2 regions of the Myroides odoratimimus genome follow, and region 1 is predicted to be linked to the other one. Evidence: riboswitches for the same ligand, from Rfam matches in the RefSeq annotation. Region 1 holds a riboswitch; the other holds the start of a gene.

What was found. A riboswitch is a leader RNA that binds a small molecule or an ion and turns the genes downstream of it on or off. The one in region 1 is predicted to bind cobalamin.
Region 2: linked by a shared signal. The riboswitch ahead of metE (5-methyltetrahydropteroyltriglutamate--homocysteine S-methyltransferase) and the one ahead of E0Z07_RS06755 (TonB-dependent receptor) in region 1 are both predicted to bind cobalamin.

What each region holds. Positions count from the first base shown of each region.
Region 1 is NZ_CP037427.1:1,466,783-1,474,326, reverse strand. Features, by position in the region: gene E0Z07_RS06780 (BlaI/MecI/CopY family transcriptional regulator) at 1-237, opposite strand, end outside; gene E0Z07_RS06775 (hypothetical protein) at 234-659, opposite strand; gene E0Z07_RS06770 (outer membrane beta-barrel protein) at 1,068-2,276, opposite strand; gene E0Z07_RS06765 (hypothetical protein) at 2,529-3,350, shown strand; gene E0Z07_RS06760 (MepB family protein) at 3,427-3,867, shown strand; cobalamin riboswitch at 3,925-4,105, shown strand; partial or broken gene E0Z07_RS06755 (TonB-dependent receptor) at 4,219-4,572, shown strand; gene tnpA (IS66 family insertion sequence element accessory protein TnpA) at 4,643-4,933, shown strand; gene tnpB (IS66 family insertion sequence element accessory protein TnpB) at 4,933-5,271, shown strand; gene tnpC (IS66 family transposase) at 5,321-6,895, shown strand; gene E0Z07_RS18215 (hypothetical protein) at 6,985-7,194, opposite strand; gene E0Z07_RS06735 (outer membrane beta-barrel protein) at 7,463-7,544, shown strand, end outside.
Region 2 is NZ_CP037427.1:82,113-89,656, forward strand. Features, by position in the region: gene E0Z07_RS00390 (hypothetical protein) at 73-684, shown strand; gene metE (5-methyltetrahydropteroyltriglutamate--homocysteine S-methyltransferase) at 734-3,043, opposite strand; cobalamin riboswitch at 3,222-3,409, opposite strand; gene E0Z07_RS00400 (Lrp/AsnC family transcriptional regulator) at 3,571-4,032, shown strand; gene E0Z07_RS00405 (TolC family protein) at 4,309-5,700, opposite strand; gene E0Z07_RS00410 (efflux RND transporter permease subunit) at 5,795-7,544, opposite strand, start outside.

The DNA.
Region 1 (7,544 bases):
GTTAAGATGTTTTTCAAAGTAATCGTCCTTCGCTATTAAAGGGTAGTACTCTCTAGAGTTACCATAAAGTTTATAATCAATAAACCCTTTGTCAACTAATCTTTTTAATAACGTTGCCACTGTTGTTTGAGCAGGTTTAGGCTCTGGATATTTTTCCATAATATCCTTTGTAAATGCCTTCTCCATATCCCAAATATATTCCATTAGTTGTTCTTCTGTTTGTGGTAGTTTTATCATTCTCGTACAGTTGTAATATGTTCTAATATTCCTTTTTTATAATGCTTTACTTGTATTAATCTCCCCCTTATATCATAGATAAACCAAGATCCTGTATAGTAATAATGTAAACCTTTATTAGTTTTGACCAATACCGTTTTACCGATTGCTTCTACCTTATGATTAGGGTGATAAAAAGTAGTGTGAGCTATAGAATCTCGTATCACTTCTTTTTTATACAGCTTTCCATCTCGCTTATACCTCCATGTCCCTTTCTGAAAACCCTCATTGTCGTATTTCCCACGTTGTACCTCCTGCTTTCCCTCGACTGTACTTTTAAACACCCAACGTCCTACCTTCTCTCCTTCTACTTTCTGATTAATCTTACAAGAACTGAAAGATACAATTATTACAAGACTAAAAATGAATACACTATACTTCATAACACTGGTATTTGTAGATGTTGTTCTACAAATATAGAACACTTCCTTAGAAAAACAAATATTCACATCATTATTTTAAAAATAAGTACATAAAAGATCTATTTCTTATTAGTGTTTATTTCTAAACTAATGATCGTTTTCATTTGATTTGCTAGGGGATTGCTTGAGGGTTTCTTGCACCTTTCTTCGACAAAAGTACCTTCTGGGCAAGAAAACCCCTAGGAATCTCCTAGGAATCTCCAAGAAAGTGCAAGCTGAGCGTACATATCTATTAAATAGATGCTGATGGTATCACGCTAAAAGAACACGATTAAGTTCTAATACATAAAGTCTTTTTAATTGAACTAGAGGTATAAATAAAAAATGAACCATCATAAGATGGTTCATTTCATTATATATCAACATTTTTTAAAAAAAAGAATATCCCAAAATAAATGACATATTACCATAAGATGAATCCCAGTATGAATAATCTTTCAATACATCTCTTTTTGTACTAATTCTATACTCTACAATAAATCGATCATACTTATAACCAATACCGAATACTGCATTATTAGCAGATTTAACATCCAGACTTTTATATGCTTCTGTGTTAGCCTTACTAAACTTAATATTTGTACTAGAAGCAAAATTAAACTGATAAGAAGCATTAATAAATATTCTTGACTTATCATTAATAAAGAAATAATATCTCACTCCAAAAGGTAGTTCAAAAGAATTATAATTCATTTTAATCTCTACTTCACCCTTTTCCTTAAAATTCACATTCTTAAAGGTAGGTTCTACTATTAAGCTCCATTTTTTATTATTAAATGGAAGCGTATACTCTAATTCTACACCAACTCCAAAACCAACTTTACTTCCTAAATTATGACTTTCATTACTAACACTATTATCAAAATCAAAAGTAGAAATAGATACCTGTGGACGCAGACTTAAATGAAGATTATTGCCGTCTTTCTTCTTCTCAAACAATTGTCTTTCATCTCCTTCACAATTATTATATTCCTGAAAGTACTTCGTTAATGGTTTAATTTTATACTCTAAATATTTAATTCTCTTCTTTAAGTCAGTATTACAACTAACGTCCATCCATAACTGACGTTTATAACTATCATTAGTAGCAATATTTCCATTTTCTTTACTCACCTTACTATTTTCCTTAATATACTTCTTATATACTAATGGAATAATCTCTTTATCCTCTTTTTGATAAAAGAATTTACTCTGATTATTATAGTATGTATACAATTTTGCCTTACCATCTACTAATAATTTTAAGAAGACCATTTCTTCCTTGTAGATTGGTAAAGAATCACTAGTCATATTTTGAAGTTTATCACTTGAAATATCAACGTTAACTTTATGTCTTTCATATTTACTCTTATTGAGAATAGAGAACTCTTTAGCATCCGCTAAAAGAATGTTCTCACTTCTAGCATTCTCATCTGCTTTATATAGAAAACTAGTAGGATTATTCATCCAATCAATATTTTTGATCAATCCCTCTACCCGATTACCATTATTATCAACATAATAACCTGGCTCAAAATTAATCTGAGCAAACCCTACTAAAGAAGTAGCTAAAAACAGAAAAACAAATAGTTTACGCATAATTCACACACTTAATAGATTGTTAAACAAATCTAAAAGTAATCAAAATAAAATAATTACTTATTAACATTTTCAAACAAAAACACAAACTTATTTATATTGTCAAATAATAACAGTAGTAATTTCCATAAGATTAGTAAGTTTACTCATTGTTTCTATTCATAAATTAAAAAAGTCGAGAGGATATCATATTAACTATAAGTGTAATCAAACAAAAGTATATCTTTAAGACTTACTAAACACTTACAAATTATGATTAGAAATATTACTTTTTTCACTTATTTATTAGTTGCAATAAGCATAAGTAGTTGCTCCTCAGACAATACAACTGAAAACAACAAAACAATCACTGTATTAGAATCTTACAAAAAAATTACAACAGAAAACAACAATATTTTAATCTCCGAAATAACTTTTGAATACAATAAAAATGGTAATGTAATAAAACATTATACTGTAGATTATTTTAAGAAGAAAGGATATGAAAAGTTATTCTATCTAAATAAGTCAGAAACAAACTATACTTATAATACCTCTAACAAGCTTCTTCATTTAATAGAAAAAGATTCATTAGGAAAAATCAAAGAAGATGATGCTTTAGTATACAATGACAAAGGAATCTTAACTAAAGTACTTTCGAATAAGTATAGCAACTCTAACTATGAATACAAAACGAACAGTAATAATCAAATTTACTATGTATATCCTATAGCTTCAGAAAATAAAAGTAATATAGAATACTTATATGATACAAAAGGCAATGTAACCAGTGTCAAATTAGAGGGTTCTACTCTACCAAGAGAAGAATTTACATATGATGAAGCATATAATCCCTTTAAGGATATGCCTTTAAACTTATCAGTATTAGAATATCGTACTGCATTTTCTCCTATTAGATATAACTATACCCCTTCTAACAATATAAAGACATATAAAGGTGTTTTCTATCCCATAGAGACCAAGGAATATCAATATAATAAAGATAATTATCCAACATATACTAAGAAAATAAATCACAATGAATATATAACTGAAGAGTTTTTTAACTATAAAGCACTTACAGTAGAAAAATAATATGAAATAAAAGAGTTTAAATTTTCTAATGCCAATCATTTATAAACATAATAAAACGATAGATAAATATCATTAAATGCTACCTCATTACTATATAGAACAACTAAATAAAATATTAGGAAACTGTATATCTACTAGTATCTCAGATATACAGTGGGGTATAGAGAAAAATGATTATAACGCTTGTACTTTTACTCTAAATGATAAGAAATTTATATATAGAGAAGCTAAAGTAACACCTAAAAAGGTAGGTTATTTCGTAGCCATTTGGCAACGTGATTATGAAGGGAAGACTATTCCTTATCATATTAAAGATGATTTTGACTATTTTATTATATCTACTCAACAAGGGTACTTTCTATACCCCAAAGAAGAATTAGCTAAACTTAATATCATCTCTACCGAACAAAAAGAAGGCAAAAGAGGAATGCGTGTCTATCCTAATCTAGAGGCTGAAATGAATAAGCAAGCTTTAAAGACTTATCAATCTCACTTGCCTTTTTGGAATAATTTTTAAAGATTCTATAATAAAATACCATTAACAGAATAAATACTTTCCATTAAGCTTTTTTTATATATTTGTAATCAGACTGGTTATCACTGTGATATGAAAAAGGGAATTAGGTGAAAATCCTAAACAGACCCGCTGCTGTAAGCTCATAAATAATAACGAATCTAGTTATCCACTGTCGCATAGATGGGAAGGATATTCGTTATGAGTAAGTCAGAATACCTGCCATTCTAAAATAAGTTTTGATGTTTTCGGGGGATGAAACATAAGGCGTTCTATGATATAGTCATTGGCAACAATGATTTTGACGCATTTATATCTACTCCAAATGTCAAAATCAACTAGCCAAAAACTAATATGACAAAAACAAAATTACTAGTACTAACCACTGTGTTATGTATGGCGAATACTGCTATATATGCGCAGACACCTAAAGACAGTATCACTGCTCTAAATGAGATCGTGATACAAAAAGAAGTCTTTCGAGATCTTATACCTGTACAGACACTAGACGGAGCTAAACTTCAACGCCTTAATAGTTATAGCGTAGCTGATGCTCTACGATACTTCGCAGGAGTGAAGATCAAAGATTATGGTGGTATGGGAGGGCTAAAGACTGTAGACGTTCGTAATATGGGTACTCATCACGTAGGAGTATTTTATAACGGGGTACAAGTAGGCAATGCGCAGAATGGAATCGTAGACTTAGGGTATCCACCCGACCAAGCCCATATTTCATAAGCTAACGTAAGGTAGTAAGTTTGCTTGAAATAATAAAGAGATGAGCAAACAAGAAATAATGTACTCTCATGTAGAGGATTGGAAAACAAGTGGATTAACGCAATCAAGATACTGTGAAAGTGTCGGAATTAAATTAGCAACCTTTAGTTATTGGGTGGTTAAGTATAAGGCAAAGTCAGAGTCAACGCAATTAGACAATAATTTTATAACTGTAACAAAAGGTCAAGTCATCAATACTCAGGAATATGAGATAGTATATCCCAATGGTGTAAAGTTACGTCTACAAACGGATAATCTTAGTGAACTATATTCATTAGTAAACTTAGTGTAATGTTTAGTTTGAGTAGTTCTAATCAATTTCATTTGTATAGACAAGCTTGTGATATGCGCAAGAGTTTTGATAGCCTTTGTGGACTTGTCCAGAATGAACTTAATCAAGTAGCTCATAGTGGAAGTGTCTATATATTTATCAATAGACGCTGTAATCAAATGAAGCTCTTGCATTGGGAAGCAGGAGGCTTTGTACTATACCACAAGCGCTTAGAACAAGGAACTTTTGCTTTTCCCACGCATAGTAAAGCTCAAATAAGTTGGACTGATTTAGTACTGATGATAGAGGGAATCCAGGTTATCAAAAGTAACCAAAAAAGGCGTTTTTTATTGAAGTAAAACAGGTTAAAACCTTGTATATTCTGGGCTTTTGACGTATTTTTACTTCATGGAAATAGACTTAGAAAACTTATCGAAAGAACAACTTTTGGCGCTTATAAAAAAGCAGTCTAAGACTATTTCCAAACAAGACAAAATAAATACTAAGTTAGAGCAAAAGACATCTAAGTTAGAGCAAAAGACATCTCAGCTAGAACAAGAAAAGCAAGAACTCCAACGCTTAGTAGATCTTTTACGACGCATGCAATTTGGACAAAAACGCGAGCGTTTCGAAGACCCTAATCAAACACAGTTACCTTTAGAGGTTCAGCAAGCAGTCCTGGAAGAACAAGAAGAAGTAATCAAACAAGAGATCACTTATTCTCGTCAGAAGAAAAAACATCCAGGAAGAGCTAAACTACCCGATCATTTACCTGTAGAAGAAATAGAAATCTACCCAGAGGGAGATTTATCTGATAAGATTTGCATTGGTAAAGAAACTACAGATGTCTTAGATTATGTTCCAGGTTACTTTAAAATAAAACGTTACATCCGATATAAATACGCCACGAAAGACAAAGACAATACGCAAATCAGTATTGCACTGCTTCCAGAGCGAATTATAGATAAAGGAATACCTTCTGAAGGATTATTATCTACAATACTTGTTGACAAATACGTAGATCACCTTCCGCTATATAGACAGAAGCAACGCTTTTCAAGAGAAAATATCGATATAGCTTCTTCTACTATAGATGGCTGGGCAGCTCAATGTATAGATGCTTTAAAACCACTATATGAAAAGCTTCTGCTGGACATCAAAAATGAAGGATATCTTCAAGTTGATGAAACCACCATCAAAGTCTTAGATGAGAAAAAGAAAGATAAATCTCATCTTGGGTATTATTGGGTGTATCACGCACCTATATCCAAACTCGTAATGTTCAATTACAGTCCCACACGTAGTGGTAGCGCTGCACTACCTGTATTAGAAAACTTCAAAGGATATCTGCAAACCGATGGTTATAGCGGATACAAAGCCTATGGAGCTAAGTCTGGTGTAGTTCATCTGGGCTGTTGGGCACACGCTCGTCGTGAGTTTGAAAGAGCTCTTGACAATGATAAGACAAAAGCACAGCATGTACTTGTAGAAATACAAAAACTATATGCTGTAGAAAGAAAAGCAAAAGAACAAAACTTAACCCCAGAGCAAATTAAAGAACTTCGATTAGAACAAAGCTTACCAATCATCAATGAACTGGGTAAATATATGTTTGTTCAAATGAAACTCGTACTTCCTAAAAGTCAAATAGGTAAAGCTTTTGCTTACTCACAAACTAGATGGGATAATCTTAGTGCGTACTTATATGATGGAAACTTACAGATAGACAATAATCTCATTGAAAATGTAATTAGACCAGTAGCTATTGGACGTAAAAACTATCTCTTTGCAGGATCACACGATGCAGCTCAAAGGGCGGCTATGGCGTATACGTTTTTTGCTAACTGCAAAAAGCACGATATTAATCCATACCAATGGCTTAAATATGTTCTAGAAAATATTCAATCTATCAACCACAAGAACATTACAGATTTATATCCTCATAACTATAAAACATTAAACTCAAACGTTGTAGAAGAATAATTATATCTCACAAGATGTACTTGCTCGGGTGCATACGACTTAGGTAAGTTCTCTTTAGATAATATTGAGACTGTAACACTATATAATGGTCAGCGCAGTGCCATCTTCCAATCTGCTAAAGAGTTTGCGTCTGCTTCTACTGTATATCTACAAACTAAAAAACCTGTCTTCCAAAAAGGAAAGGACATAAATATATCAGCTAAATACAAGGCTGGTTCTATCCAATTAGTCAACCCTTCTGTACGCACAGATATCAAAGTAAACAACAATATTAGCACCTCTATCAGTGCTGAATACATCTATTCTAATGGTGATTATAAATTCAGACAAAAACGCCATAATATAGATGGTTCTGTAGCTTATGATACTATTGGTCATAGGCAGAATAGTGATATAGAGGCGTATCGAATAGAGAATACATGGTTTGGAAAAACAGATAAAGATACTTGGCAAGCTAATTTATATTACTATCAATCAGATAGAGGACTACCTGGTGCTGTTATTAAGAAAAGTGATGTTACTCTTGAAACAGAGAATATCAATGAACGTCAACAAGACAAAAACTTCATGGCACAAGGAGAATGGACTAGATTTGTTTCAGACAGATATCAATTCCAACTCAAAGGAAAATATGCTTATGATGAAATGC
Region 2 (7,544 bases), 1.4 Mb from region 1:
TTTTTCTATCTCTTAAAAAAGGCTATGCTATTATTCATCAAACCATTACAACGCTTTTTTAAAAAAGACTTTATGAAAAACAAAATCAATTGGCCAAGAGTAGGTATTATCACAAGTACAATTATCTTCTTTATCGTAGCCATAACTTTTGAAATATTTGAGCTAGCTTCTCTTCCTGGTCAGTTCTTTGGTACATTATTAGGAGTTGTAATTACAGCTATTATTACTGTTCTCTTATTACAAGGACAAACTAAAAGTGAAGAGTCTAGAGAACGTCACTTATTAGTATTTGAAAAGAAACAAGAAGTTTTCTTTCAATTCTTGACTCAGCTAAACACGATCTTACAACGAGAATCACTTAGTCCACACTTATCTACAGGTAAGAAAATAGAGAAAGAAGTGAATAACCTACACGATCTGATCTTTGAGTTTGGTTTTCTTCAAATGCATACCTCAGCAGAGACTTTTGATAAAATCTTAGTTCACGTAGGTAATCTAATGACTGAAAGTCATCAGATCAAAATAGCAGAAAACCAATCAATAGAAAAAGTAGAACAATACTACTTAACGCTTACTTCAGATTTCTTTGCTATCGTATCACTACTTAAGCATGAATTATACAATGAATTCTCTCCTCATATAGACAAGGATAAATTAGATAGAATCATTCGTCTATCTTTCTAACTAAAATAATAGAATAAGGCTCTTGTTGATCAACAAGAGCCTTATTCTATTAAATAGCTTCTACTAAACTTTCTTCTCTCAGTTTTTTAGAGACATTCACCATCGCTATAAGCGCTTTTTCAGTCTCTTCCCAATGACGCGTTTTTAATCCACAGTCAGGGTTTACCCATAATTGTTTTGTTGGTATATAGTTTTCTGCCTTTTTAATTAGATACAACATTTCTTCTTCTGTAGGTACACGTGGAGAGTGAATATCATATACTCCTGGTCCAATCTCATTTGGGTATTTAAATGCTGCAAAAGCATCTAATAAATCCATCTGTGAACGAGAACACTCTATCGTAATCACATCTGCATCCATAGCTGCAATATGCTGTATAATATCGTTAAACTCAGAATAACACATATGAGTATGAATCTGTGTCTCATTCTTCACTCCTGAAGCAGAAATTCTAAATGCTCTAACAGCCCAATCCAAATAACTATCCCAGGCTGCTTTACGCAATGGTAAGCCTTCTCTTATTGCAGGTTCATCAATCTGGATGATTTCAATATTAGCACTTTCTAAATCTACTACTTCATCTCTAATTGCTAAAGCTATTTGAGTACAGGTCTCAGACCTAGGAATATCATTTCGTACAAAGGACCACTGTAATATCGTCACTGGACCTGTCAACATTCCTTTTACCTTTTGCTTAGTCAATGATTGTGCATAAGCAGACCAGAATACCGTTAATGGCTTACTGCGATACACATCTCCATAAATAACAGGAGGTTTCACACATCTACTTCCATAACTCTGTACCCAACCATTCTGAGTAAATGTAAATCCTTCTAATTGTTCTCCGAAGTACTCCACCATATCATTGCGTTCAAATTCTCCATGTACTAATACATCTAGACCGATTTCTTCTTGCCATTGTATAGCTCTAGCCGTCTCTTGTTTTAATAAATCTTCATACTGCTGTGCTGTAAGCTCTCCCTTTTTAAACTTAGCTCTCCACTGTCTTACTTCTTTCGTCTGTGGGAACGAACCTATTGTTGTCGTTGGAAATAAAGGCAGGTCTAATGCTTTATGTTGTAAGGGTTGTCTCGTACTAAACGGAGCTTTTCTTTGTGCATCTTGCTCTGTAATTCCTTGTACGCGTCTTTTTACTGCTTCATGATGTATAAGCGTAGATGTACGTTTATCGTGTTGAGCTATTTTATTCTCTTGATAAGCTGATACCCCCTCTCTATCTGCAACACTCGCTAACTTAGCTAAATCTACTACTTCCTGAACCTTTTGTTTAGCAAAAGCGAGCCATTGCTTGATTTCTGTTGTTAATTTCACTTCTCCTTCTAAATCAATAGGGCTGTGAAGTAATGAACACGATGTCGCTATGATGATTTTCTCTTTCCCTCTTCGCTCAATAGCTTTATCTATCAATGTTAATGATTGTTCATAATCGTTCTTCCAAATATTACGACCATCCACTACACCTAGTGACAACTTTAAACTAGACGGAGCCTTATTAAGTATCTCTTCTAGCTGCTCTTCATTACGCACTAGATCAATATGCAATACTTCTACTGGTAATGCCAATGCCAACGAAGCATTATCTTCTAATCCTCCAAAGTAAGTAGCTACAATTACCTTAAGATCTGGAAAAGAAGATTGTATAATATTGTAAAACGATGTGATTGCTTTTTTCTGTTCTTCTGTCAAGTCAAGCACTAGAAAAGGTTCATCAATTTGAATGTATTGAACTCCTTCATCTGTCAGACGTTTTATTATTTCAAGATATACAGGTAACAAACTATCTACTAAGCTTAATACATTGAAATCTTGTTCTTTTGCCTTACCTAATAGCAAATAAGAAACAAGACTTAAGATAACGGGCTTAGTCTCTATACCAATCTTCTTTGCTTCTTTATATTCCTCTACTACCTTTAGTGAAGTTAATTCAAACTGCTGTCCTTTATAAAACTCCGGTACGATATAGTGATAGTTAGTATCAAACCATTTTGTCATTTCCATAGCAGTAATATCAAATCCACCTTTTTGATACCCTCTAGCCATCGCGAAGTATAAATCTAGTAAAGACAGACCTTCATTTGTACGGAGAGGCTGATACCTTTTAGGAATAGCTCCTAAGGTTAAACTCCAATCCAATACCTGATCATAAAATGAAAAGTCATTAGAAGGAATTAATGTAATACCTGCTGTCTTTTGTAATTGCCAATTTTGATGACGAATAGCTTGCGCAACCTGCTCTAACTCTTCTCTTTCAATTTTCTCAGCCCAATACTGTTCATTTGCTTTTTTCAGCTCTCTTTGGCCACCAATACGCGGATAGCCTAATACTTGTGTTTGCATTTTCACAACTTTTTAAAATGGTTAATTAATCACTTAAAAAGTTCTCTCTTCCTAATGCATTACGCGGTAGTGGGGAAACTCTAATAGATAAGGAATAGCTATACAATACTACTTCTATATAACATAGAAACAGCACATCATAGCATCAAACCTGACTATAGCTCTTTACCGCGAAAGCATTGTCAATTCAAAAATGGCAGGTCTCCTGACTTATAACTACACTAATCGCCCTTCCCGATTTTATATCAGTGAGCATAATATGACTAGTATATTCAATGTTACTTACAGTTGCGCGACAGTTCGTGATTCTCACACGATTCCCTTTTAATCTACAGTTAAGTAAAACCTATTTTCGCCTGATGAAGTATTTTAAGAACAATTCATTAATTCTAAACAAAGATACAATTGAAGAATATAAACACATTACATATTCAACAATTAAGAACAAATAACCATAATAATAATTTAAACAGATTTTAATTCTATTATCACTACATTTGGTACCACTAAAACAAAATATTATTCTAATGCATAACCTAGACGAGACAGATTTAAAACTACTTCGAATACTATGTGACAACTCTAATCTGACTACAAAAGAGATTGCTCAACAAGTAAACCTATCTGCTACTCCAGTTTTTGAAAGAATAAAACGACTAGAAAAAGAAGGCTTTATAAAGAAATATATCGCTTTAATAGATGCTGAAAAGCTAAATAAAGGCTTTATTGTATTCTGTAATATTAAACTTAAACAACATGAGCGCCTTATCAATAACAAGTTTGTTGAAGATATTATGCTTATAGATGAAGTTGTTGAATGTTATAATATATCAGGAGATTTTGACTTTATCCTAAAAGTATATGCTAATGATATGAAGCATTACCAAGACTTTGTATTTAATAAATTAGCCATGGTAGATAGTATAGGAAGTACACATAGTTCTTTTGTGATGAGAGAAATTAAGAACACTCACAACATTTCTTTTTAAATATTAAAAGAAATCAATTAAAACAAAAAAGCCACATCTCACGATGTGGCTCTCTCAATTAAAAAGTAGTAAAAAATCGACAAAGATTATTTGTCTAGAAAGACTCAATCTATTGACATAATCCAGTTTTATAAATAGTTTCCAAATTAGCACGATGATTAACTATCTAAAAGTAAAATGCCGACGAACAGATTGAGTCAAGTAATTAATAATCTACTATAAAGATTGTTCTCCCTATAGTATCACTTTCATTACTCTATATATAAATGGAAAAAATTATTCTCTCCAACCTCCTCCTAATGCTTTATAAAGCTTAATAATGGCTTGCCATTCTAATAGCTGATCATTACTATGTGCTAATTGTGCATAAAGGTGTGCTTGTTCTGAAGTCAATACATCTGTATAATTCGTTGATGAATGATACACTAATAACTTCTTTGTATAATCAACAGCTAAGGCTAACTTATCCACTTGTTGTTGTCTCATAGTCAGTTGCTCTCCTGCCATCTCATAAGCATATAGTGCATCAGAGACCTCTTGCCCTGCTACTAACATAGTTTTTTGAAAGTTGTACGCTTTCTCTTGATAACTCGCTTTCGCTATCTCTAACCTCGTTTTGTTTTGTCTTTTATTAAAGATAGGCTGTAATAAGCCCCCTGCTATATTAGCAAACAATCCTGTAGAAGTAAACCAATCTTTAAACTCATAACTAGAGAATCCCGCTCCTCCTGTGATATTTAATGAAGGGTAGAATACTCTCTTAGCCGCATTCACATCTTCAAAATACGCTGCCAACTCATACTCAGCTGCCATCACATCAGGCCTATTCTTTAATAGATGTGCAGGTATCCCTATACTTGGTTCTATTGGTAGTTCTTGTACAGTTAAGTTAGCTCTATCTATTGTACCTACAGGTTTCCCTAATAGAACATTCAATGCATTTTCTACTTCTCTGATTTGGCGTTTCACACCAGGTAGTGTAGCCTCAGCGTCATAGTAGTTAGCTTCACTCTGTACCACAGCCGCACCTGTTACTACACTTGACTCCTTCAACTTTTGCATTGTTTCAACATCTACTTTTCTATTCACTATCGTCTTTTCGATAATAGTTTGTTGTTGATCTAACGCCAATAATTGGTAATAATAATCTGCTATCTGAGCGACTATCTGAGTCTGCACAGCCTTTTGTCCTGCATCAGACTGAAGCATTCTATAGTAAGCAGCACGCTTACTACTCGCTAATTTTCCCCATACATCTATCTCCCAAGAAGTATTAGCGAATACATCATACTGTGTCGCATTCTTTACAAAACCAAACCCCTGAGGATAAGATAATCTTGATCTTTTCACTCCTCCACCTATACTTAAGTCAGGTAAGAACGCAGCTTTAGATTGTTTTAATAACGCCTCTGAAGCATGTAGCCTTTCTATCCCTATCTTTAGGTCTAAGTTATTTTCTATTCCTTCTGTTATTAGCTCTTGTAGCTTTGCATCTTTAAACAAAGTTTGCCAAGGCATCATGCCTATACTTAATGTGTCCCCTTCTTGGGTATTTCGATAAAGCTCTTTTGCAGCAATATCTAAGTGCTGATAACTCTGTGTGGATTGGCATGAGGCCAACATCCCCATAGCCAGAGCACCTATATATATTTTATATGTCCATTTCATGATTCTTCTGATTTATCGCATTGACTTAAGTCATTGTGTAACGTATAAGTGCACCCTTAGATACACTTATACATTTCTCACTTTATAATTACACTTACTCTTGTTCTTCTAATACAGGAGCTCCACTTATTTTCTCTTGTAACGCCTGGAACACAACAAATAATGAAGGAATAACTAATACCCCGATCAGCGTACCAATCAACATTCCTCCTACCGCAGCTGTACCAATTGATTTATTACTCAATGCTCCTGCTCCTGTCGCCATCATCAGTGGTAATAATCCAAATATGAAAGCAAACGAAGTCATCAGAATAGGTCTTAGACGAATACGCGCTCCTTCTATAGCAGCCGCTGCAATAGTCTGACCTGACTGTCGTCTCTGTAGCGCAAACTCTACAATCAGAATAGCATTCTTCGCTAATAAACCAATCAACATAATCAAACTAATCTGTAAGAATATATTATTTTCTATTCCGAATAGCTTAGCGAAGATAAAAGCTCCTGCTAATCCTATCGGTAAAGAGAACAACACTGCCAATGGAAGTATATAACTCTTAAACTGAGCACTTAATAAGAAGTAAACGAATAAGATAGACAGCACAAAAATAATAACAGTCTGATTACCACTACCGCTCTCTTCTCTAGACAATCCTGAATACTCAAAACCATACCCTTGTGGTAAAGTCTGTGCTGCTACTTCTTCTATCGCACGTATAGCATCTCCAGAACTAAAACCTGGATTAGGGCTACCATTCACGAAAGCTGAGTTAAACAAATTAAAGCGCGTCAAGAACTCTGGACTGTACACTTTCTTCAGATCAATGAAGGCTGTGATAGGAGACATTACTCCTTGCTCATTCTTCACATATAGTTTATCGATAGCCTCTTTATTCTCACGGAAATTAGGATCTGCTTGTATCATCACCTTATACTGCTTACCGAAGCGGTTAAAGTTCGTTGCATAAATACCTCCTAAATACCCTTGTAGTGTAGTCAGAATCTCTGTTACCCCTACCCCTGCCTCTTTTGCTTTTGCTACATTGACAGACACTTCATACTGTGGGAAGTTCGTATTAAAAGACGAAGTGGCATACATAATCTCAGGACGTTGATTTAACGCTCCTAAGAATCCTCCTATTATTTCTTCAAACTTCTTATAATCTCCACCAGTCTTATCTTGTAACTGTACTTCGAATCCTGAACTGTTACCAAATCCTTGTAGTGTAGGTGCTGCAAAGAATACCACATTAGCATCCTTAATATGCGCTGTCTTAGCAAATAACTGTCCTACTACACTGTGAATATTTTGTTCTGGATTTGGGCGATCTTTCCAGTGTTTTAACTTAATGAACTCTACAGCATACGAACTACCATTCCCACTGAAGAAGTCCATACCTGCTAGTCGTGAAGTGAACTTTACCTCAGGTATACTCATCGCGATACTATCTATCTCGTTAGAGATACGCTCAGTCTCTTCAAGAGAAGTAGAAGGAGCTAAGATAATATTACCATAGATAGAAGCACTATCCTCATTAGGAACAAATCCCGTTGGTGTCGTTTTCGTTAAGAATACAAACAAGGCACCAAATACAACGATACTTCCTAACGACAACCATTTATTCTTATTCAAGAAGCCCAATACACCTACATAGCGATTAGTCATTCTGTCAAATGAACTATTAAAAGCAGATTTAAATCTATTGACAAAACCTCTTTTCTCCTCGTGTATACCTGACTCAGGTTTCAACATAATAGCACATAGCGCAGGACTCAGTGTCAAGGCATTAATAGCCGAAATCAAAATAGCGACAGCTAATGTGATACCAAATTCTTTATAAAACACC